Regions from separate parts of the Neobacillus camarae genome, predicted to be linked through region 3. Evidence: predicted binding sites of a transcription regulator. Region 3 holds the regulator's gene; each other region holds the start of a gene.

Region 1 (6,817 bases), on a different contig from region 3:
GTTTAAGCCTGTTCAATAAAATGATGTGAAATTTTTCTAATAGAAGTAGGTGGCGGAGAATATGCAGACGATGCTGCAACCTAATACAGTAAAACAGAAAATGTTAAAGAATCGGAAGAGGTGGGGAATTCATCTCTTCCCAATTCCCGCCCTCGCAATCTATGGATTATTCATTGTATACCCGTTATTGGCAGCTTTGACGTATAGTTTTTATGATTGGAAGGGCATTAGGCGTGGTGTCTTTATCGGACTGGAAAACTATAAAAACCTTTTCACCCAAGAGCCATTCAGCGGCTATTTTTGGAATGCCTTTGGCCATAACGTTTTGTATTTTGCCGTAGAAATGGTGGTGCAAAATGGATTAGCCTTCCTGTTGGCCTTCATTATATACCAAAAAATTCGCGGAGCTGAGTTTTTGAAAATAGCCTATTTTCTTCCCAGGCTATTATCAGTTATTGTGGTTGGATTTTTATGGAAGCTGATTTTGAACCCTAACTACGGGGCATTAAATGTACTGTTTGGAAAGTTTGGTTTGGAAAAACTCCAAAAAGCATGGTTGGGTGACCCAGATACTGCATTGATGGCCATCATTCTTGTAAATTGTTGGTTTGGCATTGGGTTTGCCATATTAATCTTTTTGGCCGGGTTCCAAGCCATTCCACGAGACTTGATAGAAGCAGCAACATTGGACGGTGCTAAGGGCTTAACAATGCTTAGAAAAATCATGCTGCCGCTCATGGTGCCCTCTATCATGATTATGACGGTGCTTACGTTTATTCAGTCTTTCGAAGCATTCGAACTAGTTTACGCGATGCAAGGGTCACAGGGAGAGCCTTATCATGCGACCGATACACTGGCGGTGTTCTTCTATCGTTTGGCGTTTGGCGGAGGGACGAGCGACTCGACGGCAATTGGCCTGGGTTCCGCCCTAGCGGTCATTTTATTCTTGTTTATCTCAATCATTACGGCATTCTATTTAAAATACATGCAGAAAAAAGAAGTGGACATGTAGGGGGAATGAAGTTGAAGCAGACAATCTGGATAAAGCCTTTCTATTACGTTATTGCCTTCGTAATTGCCTCTATTAGTCTATATCCCATTATTTTAATGATTCTGTCCTCGTTTAAGCCGAGCATGGAAATTTTTATGCAGCCACTCTCTTTTCCAAAGGAGTTCAGTCTGGATACGTACAAAAAATTGCTGGACCAGGTTCCTTTTCTAACCTATTTCTATAATAGCGTGTTTGTCAGTGTGGTTTCGGTTCTACTGATTCTAATTACGACTTCCCTGGCTGCTTTTTACATTGCCCGCTATACCTTTTGGTGGAATCATCTTATGTTTTTTATCTTTTTAATGGGGATGATGATTCCGATTAAGCTGGGAATTGTGCCTTTGTTTATTTTAATGAAAAATCTAGGGTTGACGAATTCCTTGTGGTCGTTGATTTTAATGTACACCGCTACAGGAATACCGTTGTCCATTTTAATTTTGACGGGATTCTTCCGGACGATGCCGGTCGAGTTGGAGGAAGCCGCACGAATGGATGGGGCGGGCGATTTGCGGATTTTATGGAATGTCGTCTTGCCGTTGATGCGTCCGGCGCTGGGGACTGTCATGATCATTAACTTTATCCAATCCTGGAATGACTTCTTCTTTCCGTTAATTTTTATTACCGATGAAATGAAAAAGACGATACCGGTAGGCATGATGTCACTGTTTGGCGAGTATTCGGCCGATTGGGGAGCGTTGTTTGCCGGATTGACTTTGTCTTCGCTTCCAATGATTGTATTATTCTTTATCGCCTCGAGACAATTTATGGAAGGGCTGACTGCCGGTGCCGTCAAATAAGTCTAAAGATCAGAAGCGTCCCGCGAGCTCGAGCCCGCGGATTTTTTATGTCTGTAAAATTTGAACGGGGACACCAGACTTTTTGGTTGCAATTTTGTGGATAACTTTCTAGAATTAATTTACAAAAGTTTTATAAATGAGGTGTACCATTTGGAAATGGTAATCAAATATTTATCGGCGCTGATATTGCCGGGGGTAATGGTCATGCTGTTTGCCCGCGTCACCTATAACCGTCTGATTGGACTCGTCTTAACTGTTGCCCTGATTGCGGCTTCTGTATATAAAGGCTACACGGATGCCTTTTCACTGATTGTAGTCGATGCCTTTTCGTTAACAGCCGGTTTTTGGCTGGCAGCCAAAATGAAACCTAAACCAGTTAACAACAATGAATAACACAGTCTGCCTATGGAAGGCAGGCTGTTTTTTTTCTAAGGAATTAAGCGCCGATTAAAGCGGGTGGACAAGTCTCCTGACCGTCCTCTCAATGGCCGATAACGATAAAAATAAAGGGAAGCGGCCACTAAGAAGCGTTCTAAATGCCCGACAAAGTGACAAATAAATAGGACCGGGAAGTAAGTGGCCCCATTATTCTTTTTATAAAAAACGAATACAAGTTCGCATATTATTGGTTTGTTTTTGGGGGAATGTGGTAGAATGTTACTATGATTAAAAATAGACCCCTTTCCAGTACCATCCCGGTCATCAAACAGCATTCTCATACTGGAAAAGTGCCCGTTAAAGGGTGGATTTTATAGACGGGAGGAACCATTTGTGAAGGACCAATTTGAGTTAGTTTCCAAATACTCACCTCAAGGGGACCAGCCGGAAGCTATCCGGCAGCTGGTCGAAGGTGTCAATAACAACAAACGTTATCAAACCCTGCTCGGTGCGACCGGAACAGGGAAAACATTTACGATATCAAATGTCATCAAAGAGGTGAACAAACCGACTCTGGTGATTGCCCATAACAAAACATTAGCCGGACAGCTCTACAGTGAGTTTAAGGAATTCTTCCCGAACAATGCCGTGGAGTATTTTGTCAGCTATTACGACTACTACCAGCCTGAAGCCTATGTACCTCAGACCGATACTTTCATTGAAAAGGATGCCAGCATCAACGATGAAATCGATAAACTGAGACACTCCGCGACATCTTCCCTGTTTGAACGGAAAGATGTGATTATCATTGCCAGTGTATCCTGTATTTACGGACTCGGTTCACCGGAAGAATACCGCGAGATGGTGCTGTCGCTCCGGACGGGAATGGAAGTGGAACGGAACCAGCTGCTTCGTAAATTGGTTGATATCCAATATGAACGGAACGATATTGATTTTAAACGGGGAACGTTCCGGGTCCGCGGTGATGTCGTTGAGATTTTCCCGGTATCCCGCGATGAACACTGCATACGGGTTGAATTTTTTGGCGATGAAATTGACCGAATCCGAGAAGTAGACGCACTCACCGGGGAAATTATCGGCGAGCGTGACCACGTCGCCATTTTCCCGGCTTCCCACTTCGTAACAAGAGAAGAAAAAATGCGTTTGGCGATTGAAAATATTGAAAAAGAACTCGAAGAACGGCTCACCGAACTGAGAGCGGATGAAAAACTACTAGAAGCGCAGCGCATTGAACAACGGACCCGTTATGATCTGGAAATGATGCGGGAAATGGGCTTCTGCTCAGGGATTGAGAACTATTCACGCCACCTGACGCTCCGCCCTGCAGGCTCCACTCCTTATACCTTGCTCGACTTCTTTCCGGAGGACTTCCTTCTTGTCATTGATGAGTCCCATGTCACTTTGCCGCAAGTCAGAGGAATGTTTAACGGAGACAGGGCCAGGAAACAGGTGCTGGTAGACCACGGGTTCCGTTTGCCGTCCGCCATGGATAACCGGCCGCTGATGTTCGATGAATTTGAAAAGCATATCCACAATGCCATCTTTGTCTCGGCTACTCCTGGACCATTTGAATTGGAACACACACCCGAAATGGTTGAGCAGATTATCCGTCCGACAGGATTGCTCGATCCAATCATTGAAGTTCGGCCAATTGAAGGACAAATCGATGATTTAATCGGAGAAATCCAAGACCGGGTTAACAAGAATGAACGTGTGCTTGTGACGACACTGACGAAAAAAATGTCCGAGGACTTAACGGACTACTTGAAGGAAATCGGCATTAAAGTCCAGTATTTGCACTCGGAAGTAAAAACGCTTGAGCGAATTGAAATTATCCGTGAGCTTCGTCTTGGCAAATATGATGTGCTCGTCGGAATCAACCTGCTCCGGGAAGGCTTGGATATCCCGGAGGTATCGTTAGTTACCATACTGGATGCTGACAAGGAAGGCTTCCTCCGTTCTGAACGGTCGCTGATCCAAACCATTGGCCGGGCGGCGCGGAATGCCAACGGTAAGGTCATCATGTATGCGGACCGCATGACGGATTCGATGGAGAAAGCTATCAGCGAAACAAAGCGCCGCCGTGAAATTCAGGAGGAATACAACCGCAAGCACGGAATTACGCCACAGACGATTCAGAAAGAGATTCGGGAATCCATTCGGGCGACTCATGCTGCGGAGGACCAAGAGGAATACAAACCAACGGCAGCATTCGGCAAAATGAACAAAAAGGAACGGGAAAAACTGATTGCCGATATGGAAAAAGAAATGAAGACAGCGGCAAAGGAGTTAAACTTCGAACGGGCCGCCGAGCTTCGTGATTTAATATTGGAATTGAAAGCGGAAGGATGACGAAACAATGGCGATGGAAAAATTGATTGTCAAAGGCGCCAGGGCCAATAACTTAAAAAACATTGATGTCACCATTCCGAGAGATAAGCTTGTTGTATTAACGGGACTTTCCGGTTCAGGAAAGTCCTCGCTCGCGTTTGATACGATTTATGCGGAGGGGCAGCGCCGGTATGTCGAGTCCTTATCGGCGTATGCCCGGCAGTTTCTCGGCCAAATGGATAAACCGGATGTCGATACAATAGAAGGATTATCACCTGCCATATCGATTGACCAAAAAACTACCAGTAACAACCCGCGGTCAACGGTTGGCACGGTGACGGAAATTTATGATTATTTAAGATTATTATTTGCTAGAGTAGGACATCCCACCTGTCCAATCCATAATATCGAAATCTCCTCACAAACCATTGAACAAATGGTCGACCGGATTCTCGAATATCCGGAACGGACGAAAATGCAAATCCTTGCCCCGGTCATTTCCGGACGCAAAGGGCAGCATGTAAAAGTTTTCGAAGAAATAAAAAAGAAGGGCTTTGTCCGCGTGCGCGTAGACGGGGATATGCTCGACTTGAGCGAAGACTTCGAATTGGATAAAAATAAAAAACATTCCATTGAAGTGGTAGTCGACCGGATAGTGGTAAAAGAAGGAATTGCCGCACGTGTGGCCGACTCCCTTGAAACCGCGCTCGACCTTGGCGAGGGAAAAGTGATTGTCGATGTCATTGGGCAAGAAGAGCTGATGTTCAGCGAGAACCATGCCTGCCCGATTTGCGGCTTTTCCATCGGGGAACTGGAACCGCGGATGTTTTCGTTCAATAGTCCATTTGGGGCCTGTCCGGAATGTGACGGGCTGGGGTCCAAACTGGAAGTTGACCTTGACCTTGTAATCCCCAACAAAGACCTCTCATTAAAACAGCATGCGATTGCCCCTTGGGAGCCGACCAGCTCACAATATTATCCGCAGCTGTTGGAAGCGGTCTGCGGCCATTACGGCATCGATATGGATATCCCTGTAAAGGATATACCGGGCCATCTACTTGATAAAGTCTTATATGGGTCGGGAAATGAAAAAATTTACTTCCGGTACGACAATGATTTTGGGCAAACCCGCGAAGGCTATATCCAGTTTGAGGGCGTCCTTCGCAATGTGGAGCGCCGCTATAAAGAGACCAGCTCTGACTTTATCCGGGAGCAGATGGAAAAATATATGGCCCAGCAGCCTTGTCCAACCTGTAAAGGACACCGTTTGAAAAAAGAGAGCCTTGCCGTGTTAGTCAACGGTCATCATATTTCCCATGTCACCGACCTTTCGATTGGAGAAGCCATGCAATTCTTTGACGTCCTGGTGCTCTCTGAAAAAGAAACGCAGGTCGCCAGGCTGATTTTGCGTGAAATCAATGAGCGGCTTGGTTTCTTAATAAACGTAGGACTTGATTATTTAACTCTTAGCCGAATGGCCGGGACCCTTTCCGGGGGAGAAGCCCAACGGATTCGGCTGGCTACTCAAATCGGATCCAGGCTGACCGGCGTGTTATACATTTTGGACGAACCATCGATTGGCCTTCACCAACGGGATAATGACCGTCTGATTGAAACCTTGCAAAACATGCGGGATATCGGCAATACCTTGATTGTCGTCGAACATGATGAAGACACGATGCTGGCAGCCGATTATTTGATTGATATTGGGCCAGGTGCTGGAGCGCATGGGGGTGAGGTCATCGCTGCGGGAACACCGGAGGAAGTAATGGCCGACCCGAATTCGCTGACGGGGCAGTACCTGTCTGGCAAAAAATTTATCCCGCTGCCACTGGAACGGCGCAAACCGGATGGCCGTTATATCGAAATCAAAGGAGCGGCAGAAAATAATCTTAACAATATCAATGTGAAATTTCCTTTAGGTATGTTCATTGCCGTCACAGGGGTATCAGGTTCTGGAAAAAGTACCTTGATTAATGAAATCCTCCACAAGTCTCTGGCCCAAAAGTTGAACCGGGCCAAGATGAAGCCGGGGCAGCATAAGAGCATTAAAGGCCTTGAGCAGCTGGAGAAAGTCGTGGACATCGACCAGTCGCCAATCGGGAGAACCCCGCGTTCCAACCCGGCCACCTATACCGGCGTGTTTGATGATATCCGTGACGTGTATGCGGCAACGAACGAGGCCAAAGTCCGCGGTTATAAAAAGGGCCGTTTCAGTTTCAATGTCAAGGGCGGCCGT
Region 2 (6,817 bases), on a different contig from region 3:
GTGATTTCAAAATCCGTCCTGGGCTGTTGCTTCCAGTTGGGGATTTTTTCTTGCGCTTGCGGGATAAGTACTCACTCCGTAATGTGTCCCCCATTTCCGTTATTGAAAATATAAAAAAACCGATATTGTTTATTCACAGCCAGGAGGATGATTTCATTCTTCCCTCGATGACAAATGATTTATATGAGCATAAACAAGGGCCAAAAATGATTTATATCGCAGAAAATGGCCGCCACGCCCAATCTTTTAATGAAAACCGCGCGGATTACGAACGGGTGGTCGATGAATTTTTAGATAAGTATGTGGCAGCCCAGCCAGGTTAAATATTAATGCCTTTATACTCTTGCAAATTCCTTATTTTCCCTTTAATCTTTTAGTTAATATCAATATTATTTCTCTTAATTAATATCATTTTATGAAGGGGTGCGGGAGCGATGTCAAAGGTGCAAATCAAAGTAAATGATAATGGGTCATTAAGAATCACTGGTGATGTGGAGTTATTGGATGGAGAGGGCAATGTGTATACCACAAAGCCATCCTTTTCCCTGTGCCGCTGCGGAAGGAGCAATAACAAACCTTTCTGCGACGGCTCCCACAAAGGAAATTTCCAATCGGAAGTCCGGGTGCCGGAGGAATAAGCATCAAAAAAAGCGGCTGAGCACATGTCAGCCGCTTTTTATAAATCTGTCAACCGTATATCAGCAATTGCCTCAACGGGAATCCGGTGTGCCTCATTAAAATGATCCACCACATGGAGTTTCTGGGCTAACTCATCCCAATAGTGGATTTTCCCGATGACAATTTCATATTGATGATTCCGATAGTAGGTAATGGTGACATTTTGATCAAATTCAATTGCCTCTAACAATGTTTCATTCATGAGTTCCATCTGCTGCTCATCCATTTCTTTGGGTTGTTCATACTGGTCTTCTTTGACCCAATCCCGAAGCATTTTTACGTGTTCAGGCAGCATCATCGACGTCCATTTTATTCTTCCCCGATCCCGAATCATCCGCCTCACCTCTTTTCATACTGTAGAGCGCCTAAACAGGTGCTCCGTTTTTCTGATTGTCCAGCTCCAGCGGCTAGTTTCCTTCGCTCTTCTCCCTCCCTACGATAAGTCAACATCGGACGCTTGCGCTCCCCGTGTTTCCTTTATCTCAGTCGAAGCGCTCCACAAGGAACGCTTCGGCAGCATCCGCATCGCACGAACAAAAAGCGGCAGCTTTTTGGAGGAGGCCATACGCCGCTAACCGGGCACTTCCGCTTTTCTTTTTACATTTTATGTCCGCCCACAAGGGTTGCCCGGTGCTTGGCGGTTCCACCCGATGTATAGGAAACAGCACGCAGGAGAGCCCCCGGACCGAATCGCCTTCGGACTGAATCCACCACATAGCCAAGCTCCCGCCTTTTGTAAGCCCCCATGTCAAACAGATCGAGCTGCATCTCGCAATCATCCACAATATTGCCAAGGGAAATCGAGATTTGCCTTACAGTCTTGCCATTATAATGCTCGTGAAATAATTCGAGACAAACGCGGTAAAGGTCCATCGTCACGTTTGTCGGCTCCTTGACGGTTCTGGCCCGATTAAAACCGCCGCCAAATTCATCCTGACTGTAGCCGATGCCAAGTGTAATGGTTCGCCCAGCCTTACGCCTCGTTCTTGCCCTTCTGGCGACCTCTTCGCATATTTCTAAAATGACATGCTTGATTTCTTCTTCGTCTTTATAGTCGCGGAGCAAAATCTGACTTTTGCCGAAACTTATCTGCCCTTCAATAATCGGTGCCCCCAAATCGGACAGGTCGACACCCCAGGCATGGTGGTAAAGCTGATTGCCCATAATGCCAAATTTCTTTTCCAATTGTTCCAAGTCATAGCGAGCCAGCTGGCCGACATTAAAAATTCCCATGCCGTTTAACGTTCTTTCTACCCTTCGGCCAATCCCCCACATCTCCCTTAATGGGGACACCTTCCAAAGCTTTGTCTTCACATCATCATAGGTCCATTCGGCAATGCCATGGTGCTTGGCATCCAGATCCAAACAAAGCTTCGCCAGTAACATATTAGGGCCAATCCCGACAGCGCAGGGCAGTTGAAATTCCCGCTCAATATCGTCCCTGATTTTTCTGGCAATCGTCCCCGCATCCCCCCATAAATGCAGGGCCCCGTCCACCTTAATAAAGCTTTCATCCACGCTGTACACATGAATGGCTTCTTTTGGGACATAGCGGTTGAACACACGGGTGATTTCCGTGGAAATCCGGAGATAGGTGGCCATCTTTGGCTCAATAATTCGGATTCTGGGGTCTTTGGGAATCTCAAACAGCCTGGAGCCCGTTTTGATGCCAAATTCTTTTTTTAACCGCGGAGAAGCAGCCAGAACAACACTTCCCTGCCGGTCCTTGTCGCCCACAATGGCGACATAGCAGTCCAAAGGATCAAGGCCCTCCATAACAGCCGAGCAGCTGGCATAAAAGCTCTTCATGTCCACACATAAAATTTTATTTTGCGGTAACGTGCTGTAATCGACCATAACTTTTCCCTCTTCGCATTATTATAGAACACCTGTTCCTTTATTATATCTATTATCTTAAGGGAATATGCGTTCGTATTCAATGGTAATTTTTTGACAGCAACAAAAGCGCTAAGGCGCTGGATCTGGACAATTCTCAAGGTCTGAAATAAATTCTGGTACAATAAAAGAAAAGCAGTATAATGATGGATGGGGTGCAGCCGTTGGAGAAAAAACTGATTACTAAAATGATCTTAACTTGTTTTAAACAGTATGGTGAAGCCGATTCCGCGCCAATTGGCGAAAAAGAACTGGACGAGCTGACCCGGCAGATTCTCCTGACCAAACAGCAAGACCCGGCAGCCGATTTGTATGAAGTGGTCAATGACAAAGTGTATGAATTTTTAACTGGTTAATGATTGGCAAAAGAAAAGTTAAGGAAATGAGGTGTGGCATATGGCACGTGAGCGCAAGTTCACTACGGGTGATTTATTTCAGGCTGCTGAGCAAATCCTGCTCCAGCACGGCTATGAGGGGTTTACCTTTAGCCTGCTGGCAGAACAATTAGAAGTCTCAAGAGGAGCTATTTATAAATATTTTGACAACCGCGAGGAACTAATCACCGACTATATGATTTATGAAATGGAGAAATTTTTAGCCGATTTGAAGCAAATGGATGCAGCCGGGGACTTTGACGGGCAATTCACCTTTTTGTTAAATCTCATGTTTAAAAATACCGCTGTGCCGCAAATGATTGAAATTGGTCGAAAGATTCCCGAAGGCGGCAATCAAAAGGTGAAGCAGAACATCGAGACACTAGGACAGTTGCATTTTGAAATGTACAACTACTGCCAAAGGCTGGTCACAAAAGGAAAGCTGGAGCACAAAATAAAAGCTTCCATTGAAGATTCGATTATTATCGGGATGATTTTTCAATCGATTATGATTCCGAATCGGTTTCGTATCCCCCACTCAGAATGGGTCGCTTCGATTAAAGAAATGCTGTGCCATGGAATGGTAAAAACCGATTAATTGACACTAGTGTCACTTTAAAAGATAATGATAATGAAAAGTGCTGCTAAATGAAGTGGCACAAAAGTGACGCATGCGTTACTTTCAATTACGGTTTTGAAAGGAGAACAGGATGATGACATTTTTACAGGCGGTTACCGACCGCGTCACAACCAAAAAGGGCATGTGGATCACCTTGACAGCCTGGCTGGTCATTACAATGATTCTGGCGATGTTTGCGCCAAGCGTCCGGGATTATGAAGCCTCCAAAATTGACTCACTGCCGGATGATGCCAAAACAGTCATTGCCCAAAACAAAGTCGACCGGTATTTTGACAACAATGACGGGACGCCGGCGATACTAGTATTCCAAGCAAAAAGCGGGGAAGTGGAATATTCCACGCTCGCTGCCCTGTTAGACAAAATAGAAAGTGATAAGATAAATGGCGTCCAGCAGGTAGTGTCCTTATCGAAACTGCCGCCGCAAGCAGCCGCCAGCTTTTTTTCAGAGGACAAAACAACCGCTGTGATTCCGTTAACATTCGATTCCTCGATTGAAACAAAGGAAATGCGGACATCTATCGAACGAATCAACAAGGTGATAAAAGATTCATCCGATTTGAAATTATATGTAACGGGTCCAGCCGGAATTGCCACCGATACACTGGATTTATTTTCCCGTGCTGATTTTGTCCTGTTATTCTCAACAGTTGGACTTATTTTAGTATTATTAATCGTGATTTATCGTTCGCCGCTGCTCGCATTAATCCCACTCTTGGCCGCTGTGTTCGTTTATGAAGTCGTCACCCAGATCCTTGGCATCATGGGAGCATCAGGACTGGTTATGAGCAGTCAAACGGTCTCGATTATGTCGATCCTGTTGTTTGCCGCGGTAATTGATTATTCCCTGTTTGTTTTCTCCCGCTATCGCGAGGAACTAAAGCTTCACGAAAGCAAATATGAAGCGATGCAGGCGGCCATGAGTGAGACCGGGATGCCGGTGTTCTTTTCCGGCGGCACTGTCTTAGCCGCGATGCTGGTGTTATTCTTTGCCAAGTTCGGCGATTACCGAAACTTTGCGCCAACTTTTGCAACAACGATGGTTGTCATCATGGTTGCCTCCGTCACACTGGTTCCGGCCTTGTTTACGTTATTTGGCCGAAAATCGTTCTGGCCGAGGATCCCCCGTGTCGGTGAGAAGACCACTCATAAGCAAACGCTTTGGGCAAAAATTGGCCGGTTCGTCGCCAAAAAGCCAGGCCTATCCGTCGTGGTGATTGGACTGTTTCTGGTGATTGCCGCCAGCAATATGTTTAATTTAAAGTATGAATTTGACACGATGAAGTCTTTCCCTGAGGATATGCCTTCCCGGCAAGGATATGAAATCTTGGGAGACAAATTTGAGGCGGGTGATCTGGCCCCGACAACGGCTTTGTTTGAATCGAAACAAGCTATGACAGCCGAACAGCAGGAAAAGCTCAAGAGTACGCTTGAAAAACAGCCGCTGGTCTGCAATGTCCGCATAAACGGCATAACAGAGAATCAAAAAGTGATCAACTACAGCCTCACCTTTAAAGAGAATCCATATGCGGTGGTAACCATCGATGCGATGGAAAAAATCATCACCAAGAGTGAAAGTATCGTCAAGGACAGCGGTCTGAGCGGTAAGCTGTATTTTGCCGGAGAAACTGCAACAAAAGTCGATGAACGTGATGTGAACAATCGCGATGTCATCCTGATTGTCATCCTGGAAACCGTGTTAATTTTCGCCCTGTTGATTGTGTTAACGAAGTCGGTCAAGATGCCGATTTATATGATGGGAACCATATTAGTATCGTTCCTGGCCGCACTTGGACTTGGCATGTTCTTAAGCCATCTGTTCTTTGATATCAGCACCATCAGTGACCGCGTTCCGCTATATGCATTCGTCTTCCTGGTGGCACTGGGGATTGACTACAATATTATGCTGATTTCCCGGTACCAGGAAGAGAAGAAGACGCACTCTGTCAAGGAGGCGGTGGAAATTGCCGTTGCCAATACCGGCGGCGTCATTTCTTCGGCCGGAATTATCCTGGGAGCCACGTTTGCGGTGTTGATGACCCAGCCGATTGAATTGCTATTTGTTTTTGGCTTCATTGTCGCAGTCGGAATTATTTTGGATACGTTCTTGATTAGGGGGATTTTATTGCCTGGTTTGATTGTGCTAATTGAAAAGGATAAGCAGGTAAGTGCAGATAAATAAGGTCATTGAGCTTTATATACGCTATTTCAGGAACTAACGAAATAAAAAAGGAGTTTGTTTCAATCGAAGCAAACTCCTTTTTTCGTATAAAACATTTCTCTACTTCTTATTTAGCACTTTTTTCCCGATCCGTTCAAACAATCGAGGAAATAAAACGTAGATGGCACTCCCCATATTCATCCAGCGAGGCAGGTTGATCTCCCTTGTTTTTGTCAGCATACTGTCGACCACCTTGCGAGCTACAAACTCCGGCTGAAGCATAAACCGCTGGACATTTTTTACATATGTCCCCTTTTCATCGGCAATGTTGAAAAAATTGGTGGCAATCGGCCCGGGATTGACCGTAGTTACTTGGATATTAAAATCATCCACTTCCATCCTCAGGGCATTGGAATAACCGAGAACCGCATGCTTGGTAGCGGAATACACACTTGATTTGGGTGTGGCAATTTTGCCGGCCTGGGAGGCAATATTGATGATATGGCCGAAGCGCCGCTCACGCATATGGGGAAGCACCATACTGGTGCAAGCCATTAATCCGATGACATTGACCTCAAACATTCCCTTGATCTCATCCATCCTGGCTTCATGGGCTTCGCGAAACACCCCAAACCCGGCGTTATTCACCAGTATATCAATGTGCCCGATGGCGGAGAAAATTTGTTCAAAGACCTCCCGCACATGGTTGGTATTGGCGACATCCAATTGAAATACGTCTACATTTACACCATGCTTTTGCTCGAGTTCTCTTTCAAGCTGCTGCAACTTATCAATGCTTCGGGCCATCAGTACCAGATTAGCCCCGTTTGCGGCACAAAGCTTGGCAATTTCGGCACCGATTCCGCCTGAAGCGCCCGTAATGACAATATTTTTTCCTTTTAGCTTATCACTTGACATATTCACACCTCATCTGAGAATTCCCTTTTCCTCACACCTTTGCAAAAAAGCGCACCGGCTGAGTATCGATACTATTAATTTCCCCAATGGAGGCCAAATAGTCAAGCTGGGCCACAGTTTCCGACAACGTTAAAAATAACTGGCGCTTATAGG
Region 3 (6,817 bases):
TCAAATTTATCCCATGAAGGCATGCTGACAACGGACACTTCAATACCTTCTCCAGCCAGCGCTTGTTGCGCTTCAACCGCAAGGCTTACCTCAGACCCTGAGGCCAATAATAGCGCATCCGGAGTTTCTTTAGATGCCGGTGAAACGACATAAGCTCCACGTTTCACACCTTCATAGGCGTTTTGGTCCGTATCTTTTAAGGTCGGTAAGTTTTGACGAGTTAACACTAATGCTGTTGGTTTGTCAGTCGATTCAATGGCAAGTTTCCAAGCAGCTGCCGTTTCATTTCCGTCCGCAGGGCGAATGATGGAAAGATTCGGCATAGCTCTTAATGCAGCCAGCTGTTCGATTGGCTCATGGGTTGGTCCGTCTTCCCCAACGGCAATACTGTCATGGGTGAATACATAGGTAACCGGAAGTCCCATAAGAGCCGCTAAACGAATCGCCGGACGCAGATAATCTGAGAATACAAAGAATGTACCACCGAATACTTTCACCCCGCCGTGAAGGGCAATCCCATTCATAGCTGCTCCCATAGCAAATTCCCGGACACCGAACCAGATATTACGGCCTTCATAAGAACCAGGCATATAGTCTTTTGTTCCTTTAATCGTGGTTTTATTCGAACCAGCAAGGTCGGCAGAACCACCAATTAATATAGGCAGGTTTTTGGCAATCCCATTTAATGCTTCTGCAGAGGAAGCACGGGATGCTAAACTTTTTCCTTCAGCATACACAGGAATGTCTTGATCCCAGCCTTCAGGCAACTGGTTGTTTAGGGCTTGTTCCAACTGAGTGGCCAATTCAGGGTACTGATTTTTGTATTGGGCGAACTGATCATTCCACTCTTTTTCTTTTTTCTCACCGTTTTCGCCAATAAGCTTACTGAAGTTTTCATAAACCCCATCCGGAACGTGGAAGTCTTCTTCAAATGTCCATTGATAGGTCTCTTTGGTCAACTTCAATTCTTCGGCTCCAAGTGGTGCTCCGTGGACTCCTGAAGTGCCAGCGCGATTTGGTGAACCAAAGCCAATTGTAGTTCTTACTTCAATGATGGCAGGATGTTCAAGGTCAGTACGGGCCTCTTCTAAAGCTTTTGAAATTTCCTCTAGATTGTTGCCATCTTCAACGCGAAGATATTGCCACCCATAGGATAAGAAACGGTTTTGGACACTCTCGGAGAAGGACTTGTTTAAATCACCGTCTAAAGAAATGTCATTGGAATCGTAAAGAACGACCAAGCGTCCTAATTGTAAATGTCCCGCTAAGGAAGCTGCCTCAGCAGAAACACCTTCCATTAAGTCACCGTCGCCGCAAATGCTGTATGTAAAGTGATTTACAATTTCATAATTGTCTTTATTATATACGCTGGCAAGATGACGTTCAGCCATTGCCATTCCGACTGCCATGGCAATTCCTTGTCCCAGTGGACCTGTAGTGGCCTCAACGCCTTCTGTGTGTTTATACTCAGGATGGCCTGGAGTCTTGCTGCCCCATTGACGGAATTGTTTTAGGTCTTCAATAGAAAGATTGTATCCGGATAAATGCAGCATGCTGTATAGTAAAGCAGAACCATGTCCTGCGGATAAAACAAAGCGATCCCGGTTGAACCATTTTGGATTCTTAGGGTTATGGTTCATAAACCTTGTCCATAATGTATATGCCATTGGTGCAGCTCCCATTGGCATCCCCGGATGACCCGAGTTCGCTTTCTCAACCGCATCAATAGCCAATGTACGGATTGTGGTTACAGATAAATCATCAATCGTGTTAAACATTTCTTACATCCTCTCTTTTTCACAGGATAATTAACCCAACAACATTAATATTATAGTTCAGTGGTGATTTATTCAACTAATTGTGCATAAAATGGCCGATAAAGTCAGTTTGTTTGATAATTTCCCTCAAATTGTCTCAGGATATGTAAAAAGGAATACAAATTTGTATTCCTTTAATGTAGGTTTTGTTTTTTCCTTTGTTTTATCTTTTCCGGTGTTACATCGTTTCCCTCTGGATCGATGACGGTGGTATGTGTTAACGTATCTAACATATGGGAACGAAAAACTGCTAGATATTCGCTTCTTAATGAGGATTGCTCTTTAGCTTCTGCTTCTGATAGGCCTGTTGTTTTCGCTTTTTTAGCCAACTCATTGATTCTCGCCAGTTTTTCTTTGGATAGCATGCATGCACCTTCTTTCATTAAGTTCTACATGAGAACTGATTTTACTAAAAAAAACACCTTCTGACAAGGCAGAAGGTTTACTCGATTTGGCTTTCAATATATTCTTGATATCTCCTATGGACAGTGGCCTTTGATATCGGGTAGCCGAATCCTCTCAAAGTGGCGGCGATTTCAGCGAAGGTAAGACCATTGGATCTCAATCTGGCAATTTCCTCTACTGGTACAACAATTTTATCGCGGCCGGAATTCTCCCCAAGATTTTTCAAGTTTTTTTGAGGCTTATACCCCTGCTGAACTGCACGTTTCATGCCGCGCTTGATTTTTACATTATGTAGTTTGCGCTGGTATTCCTCCACCATGCTGACAATTTGCAATACCATGGAATCAGATTCGGACAGCTGCAATTCCCCGTTGTGAGCAATACTATAAATTCTTTTACCCTCTTTCATAATACAATGAAGGATGGCGATTTTGGCATTTCCCCTGCCAATTCTGGTTTCATCCTGGATGAGGACTGCTTGTACCTCGGGACTTTTGATTTCTTCTAAAAGTTCAAGAATACCATCTCTATCAAAATCATAACCGCTGGCCTTTTCCTTTATTACAGCGGCCACTTCAAAATCATACTGGGCAGCCAATCGGGTCAGTTCCTCCTCTTGACGTTTTAATGAAGTTTCCTGTGTTTCTTTATTGGTACTGACACGGCAATAGATAATGGCTTTCATCGTTTCCCTTCCTACTCTTCCACGGCTCCGGCGTATTCCGTTACCGTTCCAACTTCGCTGTTGACAGGAATGATAATTTCTTCGCCAGGATAAATGTTATCATCGATTTGTTTATTGTGCTTTTTCACCCAATTAACGAATTCTTTATTCGACATGGAGTGCTGACCTGCATAGGCTTGTGAAATCTTCCAAAGCGAATCTCCTTCGGAAACCGTAATCTTCGTGTACGGGTCTTGATTAGTGTCCGGACTGTGTTGAATGGTATAGATAAGGGCAAAAGCACAGCTGATAAATAGAAGAATGATAGCATATGAGTATTGGATCCATATTTTTTTCATCACAAACACCTCTTATAGAATATACGTTCGCACTTATTACCTTAAGTATAATCCGAACGTTTGTTTGTTGTCAACACATATTCGAACTTATGTTTGTATAAAAATAACGAACATGCTATAATAAAGACAACATTAACCAGGCGAGGTGCAATTTATCATGGTAAAAATATCAAAGCGGCAGCAGGATATTTTGAATTTTATAAAAGACGAGGTTAAAAGTAAGGGATACCCTCCTTCCGTTCGGGAAATCGGGGAAGCAGTCGGGCTTGCCTCCAGTTCAACCGTACATGGTCATCTTGCTAGATTAGAAAGCAAGGGATTGATCCGGCGCGACCCTACCAAGCCAAGAGCCATAGAAATATTAGAAGCGGATGAAGCGGCTCATATTCCTAGGAACCAAGCGGTAAACGTCCCTGTGGTAGGAAAGGTTACCGCCGGTTTGCCTATCACAGCCATTGAAAATATAGAAGAGTATTTTCCATTACCTGAAAGACTAGTACCCTCTGATGAACAAGTCTTCATGCTGGAAATTATGGGTGAAAGTATGATTGAGGCCGGCATTCTGGATGGTGACTATGTGATTGTAAAGCAGCAGCAGACGGCTAATAATGGGGATATTGTTGTTGCGATGACAGAAGATGATGAAGCGACTTGCAAAAGGTTCTTTAAAGAAAAAGATTATATCCGTCTCCAGCCTGAAAACTCCACTATGGATCCAATTATTTTAAAAAATGTGTCCATTCTTGGGAAGGTAATTGGAGTGTATAGACAAATTCATTAAAGTCAATTGTCCTTTCGGCTGCAGCGTGAACGTGCCGCCTGGTTTTAGACTGGAAATTGATCATATATACATAAAAATGCTGGCAGTAAAACTGCCGGCATTTTTCTTCGAAAAAACAAAACACCCAGTTGCATGAAACTGGGTGTCTTGCAGATATATCAAATTCTTTCCTCAGATTAATACATGCTCATGTATTGTTCGCGTTCCCAAGGGTGTACTACTGTGCGGAACATATCCCACTCAATTTCTTTAGCTTCCACAAAGTGTTCGAAGATATGCTCGCCAAGGCCAGAAACGATGACCTCGTCAGATTTTAAGCTATCCAAAGCGGCCGCTAATGTTGCAGGAAGATCAATGATGCCTTCTTCGATTCTTTCTTCCTTGCTCATCACATAAATATTACGGTCAACTGGTGCAGGAGGAGTTAATTTATTTTTAATTCCATCAAGACCTGCTTTTAAAAGCACTGCCATAGCAAGATATGGGTTAGCTGCTGGGTCAACACTGCGCACTTCAACACGAGTGCTCAATCCGCGGGATGCTGGGATACGAATTAATGGTGAACGGTTTCTAGCTGACCAAGCCACATAACAAGGTGCTTCATATCCAGGAACCAGACGCTTATATGAGTTTACAGTTGGGTTCGTAACTGCTGTAAAGTTTGGTGCATGCTTAAGGACACCTGCAATGAATTGACGAGCAGTATCACTCAACTGAAGATCACCAGTTGGTTCAAAGAATGCATTTTGACCATCTTTGAATAGAGACAGGTTGCAGTGCATTCCAGATCCGTTCACGCCAAACAATGGTTTTGGCATAAAGGTTGCATGCAAGCCATGCTTACGGGCAATCGTTTTTACAACCAGCTTGAACGTTTGGATTTGGTCGCAAGCAGTTAGCGCATCGGCATATTTGAAGTCAATTTCGTGCTGGCCAGGAGCAACCTCATGGTGAGATGCTTCGATTTCAAAGCCCATCTCTTCAAGTTCAAGCACGATGTCACGGCGGCAGTTTTCCCCAAGGTCAGTTGGAGCAAGGTCAAAGTATCCGCCTTGGTCGTTCAGTTCAAGGGTTGGTTCGCCATTCTGATCTAATTTGAATAAGAAGAATTCTGGTTCCGGTCCAAGATTGAAGTTGGTAAAACCAAGCTCTTCCATTTCTTTTAATACTCTTCTTAAGTTGTTGCGAGGGTCCCCATCAAATGGAGTGCCATCTGAATTATAGATATCACAAATTAAACGGGCCACTTTTCCTTTTTCAGCTGTCCATGGGAAGACGACCCATGTATCCAAGTCTGGAAATAAGTACATGTCAGACTCTTCAATCCGAACAAATCCTTCGATAGAGGAACCATCGAACATCATTTTGTTATCGAGCGCTTTTTCTAATTGGCTGATTGGAATCTCCACGTTTTTAATGGTTCCCAGGATGTCGGTGAATTGAAGACGGATAAATTTTACATTTTCTTCACTTGCCAAGCGTTGAATATCTTCACGTGTGTACTTTGCCATCTTATTTCCCCTGCTTTCTAAAAATTATTATTAATGGAAAAAGCGAGATAAATCGCCTTGCCGTAAGTTGGCTCGGTTGTGCCGCCCTGAATGAAGCAATTCATTCCGGAGCAGATTTCGCAACTGATCATCAGTTAGCTCGCGTTTAGCTTTTTCCGATTGCTGCTGTTCCATGTTATTTTCTTGTTGTTGCTGTTTGACAAGGAAAATTTGCTTAATCCCGGCCATATTAATGCCTTGATCGATTAAGTCCTTAATTTCTAATAATCTATCAATATCATTTAGGCTATATAACCGGCGATTTCCTTGATTCCTTGCCGGAGAAATTAACTGGTGTTCCTCATAATATCGGATTTGTCTAGCCGTCAGCTCCGTAAGCTGCATAACGGTACCGATCGGAAATAGCGGCATAGAACGACGTATTTCTTTCCCACTCACCAAATTTCTCCTCCTTTTCCTATTTCATATTGCTATTATATTTCTTGTAAGAAAAGATGTCAATTGAATGTTAGATTTTCTTACACGATTTTTTATAAGAAAAAGAACAGCGTATTTTCTATACTGTTCTTTTAGGTTTTCCTATCAGAATGCAATTAATTCTTTTACCGCTAAATGATCAAGCGCAAGACAAATGGCGATTTTTACGTGTTCGTAGGTTAATCCGCCTTGAACATAGGCCACATACGGAGGACGGATCGGCCCGTCCGCTGTCAGTTCCAGACTTGCGCCCTGGATAAAGGTCCCCGCCGCCATAATGACATCGTCTTCGTAACCTGGCATGTAGCTTGGATACGGTGTGACATATGAATTAATCGGTGATGCAAATTGTATGGCCTGGCAAAAAGCCACCATTTTGTCCCGATCGTCAAACTGTACCGACTGAATTAAGTCCGTCCGTTGGGAGTCCCATTTTGGCGAAGAATTCATTCCCAATTTTTCGAGCATCGCCGCTGTAAATACGGCTCCTTTTAATGCCTGGCCCACTACATGGGGTGCCAGGAAAAATCCTTGGTACATTTCTTGGAGGCTATAAAGGGAGGCCCCTGCTTCCGCCCCGATTCCCGGCGAGGTCATCCGATAGGAACATGCTTCCACCCATTGTTTTTTTCCTACTATATAGCCGCCCGTTTTGGCGATTCCGCCGCCAGGGTTCTTAATCAATGATCCTGCCATTAAATCTGCCCCTGCATGACACGGCTCGATTTCTTCCACAAATTCACCGTAACAGTTGTCCACAAACACAACAACATCCTGCTTGATTTCTTTCACAAATTTAATCA

What was found. The regulator LexA, encoded in region 3, represses DNA repair genes until DNA is damaged. The targets are predictions, from matches to a motif close to CGAACATATGTTCG.
Region 1: the regulator LexA is predicted to act here: its motif matches at 2,453-2,466, upstream of uvrB (excinuclease ABC subunit UvrB).
Region 2: the regulator LexA is predicted to act here: its motif matches at 2,598-2,611, upstream of ACY8D0_RS19280 (Y-family DNA polymerase).

The regions. Positions count from the first base shown of each region.
Region 1 is NZ_JBUCKX010000002.1:1,232,786-1,239,602, forward strand. Features, by position in the region: gene ACY8D0_RS13445 (ABC transporter substrate-binding protein) at 1-19, shown strand, start outside; gene ACY8D0_RS13450 (carbohydrate ABC transporter permease) at 71-1,012, shown strand; gene ACY8D0_RS13455 (carbohydrate ABC transporter permease) at 1,024-1,848, shown strand; gene ACY8D0_RS13460 (CsbA family protein) at 2,005-2,241, shown strand; gene uvrB (excinuclease ABC subunit UvrB) at 2,620-4,599, shown strand; gene uvrA (excinuclease ABC subunit UvrA) at 4,607-6,817, shown strand, end outside.
Region 2 is NZ_JBUCKX010000003.1:793,481-800,297, forward strand. Features, by position in the region: gene ACY8D0_RS19265 (alpha/beta hydrolase) at 1-323, shown strand, start outside; gene ACY8D0_RS19270 (CDGSH iron-sulfur domain-containing protein) at 435-638, shown strand; gene ACY8D0_RS19275 (YolD-like family protein) at 677-1,012, opposite strand; gene ACY8D0_RS19280 (Y-family DNA polymerase) at 1,276-2,535, opposite strand; gene ACY8D0_RS19285 (YqzH family protein) at 2,739-2,930, shown strand; gene ACY8D0_RS19290 (TetR/AcrR family transcriptional regulator) at 2,971-3,546, shown strand; gene ACY8D0_RS19295 (MMPL family transporter) at 3,659-5,767, shown strand; gene ACY8D0_RS19300 (SDR family NAD(P)-dependent oxidoreductase) at 5,867-6,664, opposite strand; gene ACY8D0_RS19305 (MBL fold metallo-hydrolase) at 6,696-6,817, opposite strand, start outside.
Region 3 is NZ_JBUCKX010000001.1:1,002,095-1,008,911, reverse strand. Features, by position in the region: gene tkt (transketolase) at 1-1,778, opposite strand, end outside; gene ACY8D0_RS04845 (DUF896 domain-containing protein) at 1,952-2,182, opposite strand; gene ACY8D0_RS04840 (YneB family resolvase-like protein) at 2,260-2,907, opposite strand; gene yneA (cell division suppressor protein YneA) at 2,919-3,245, opposite strand; gene lexA (transcriptional repressor LexA) at 3,403-4,026, shown strand; gene glnA (type I glutamate--ammonia ligase) at 4,203-5,537, opposite strand; gene ACY8D0_RS04820 (MerR family transcriptional regulator) at 5,568-5,975, opposite strand; gene ACY8D0_RS04815 (methionine gamma-lyase family protein) at 6,120-6,817, opposite strand, start outside.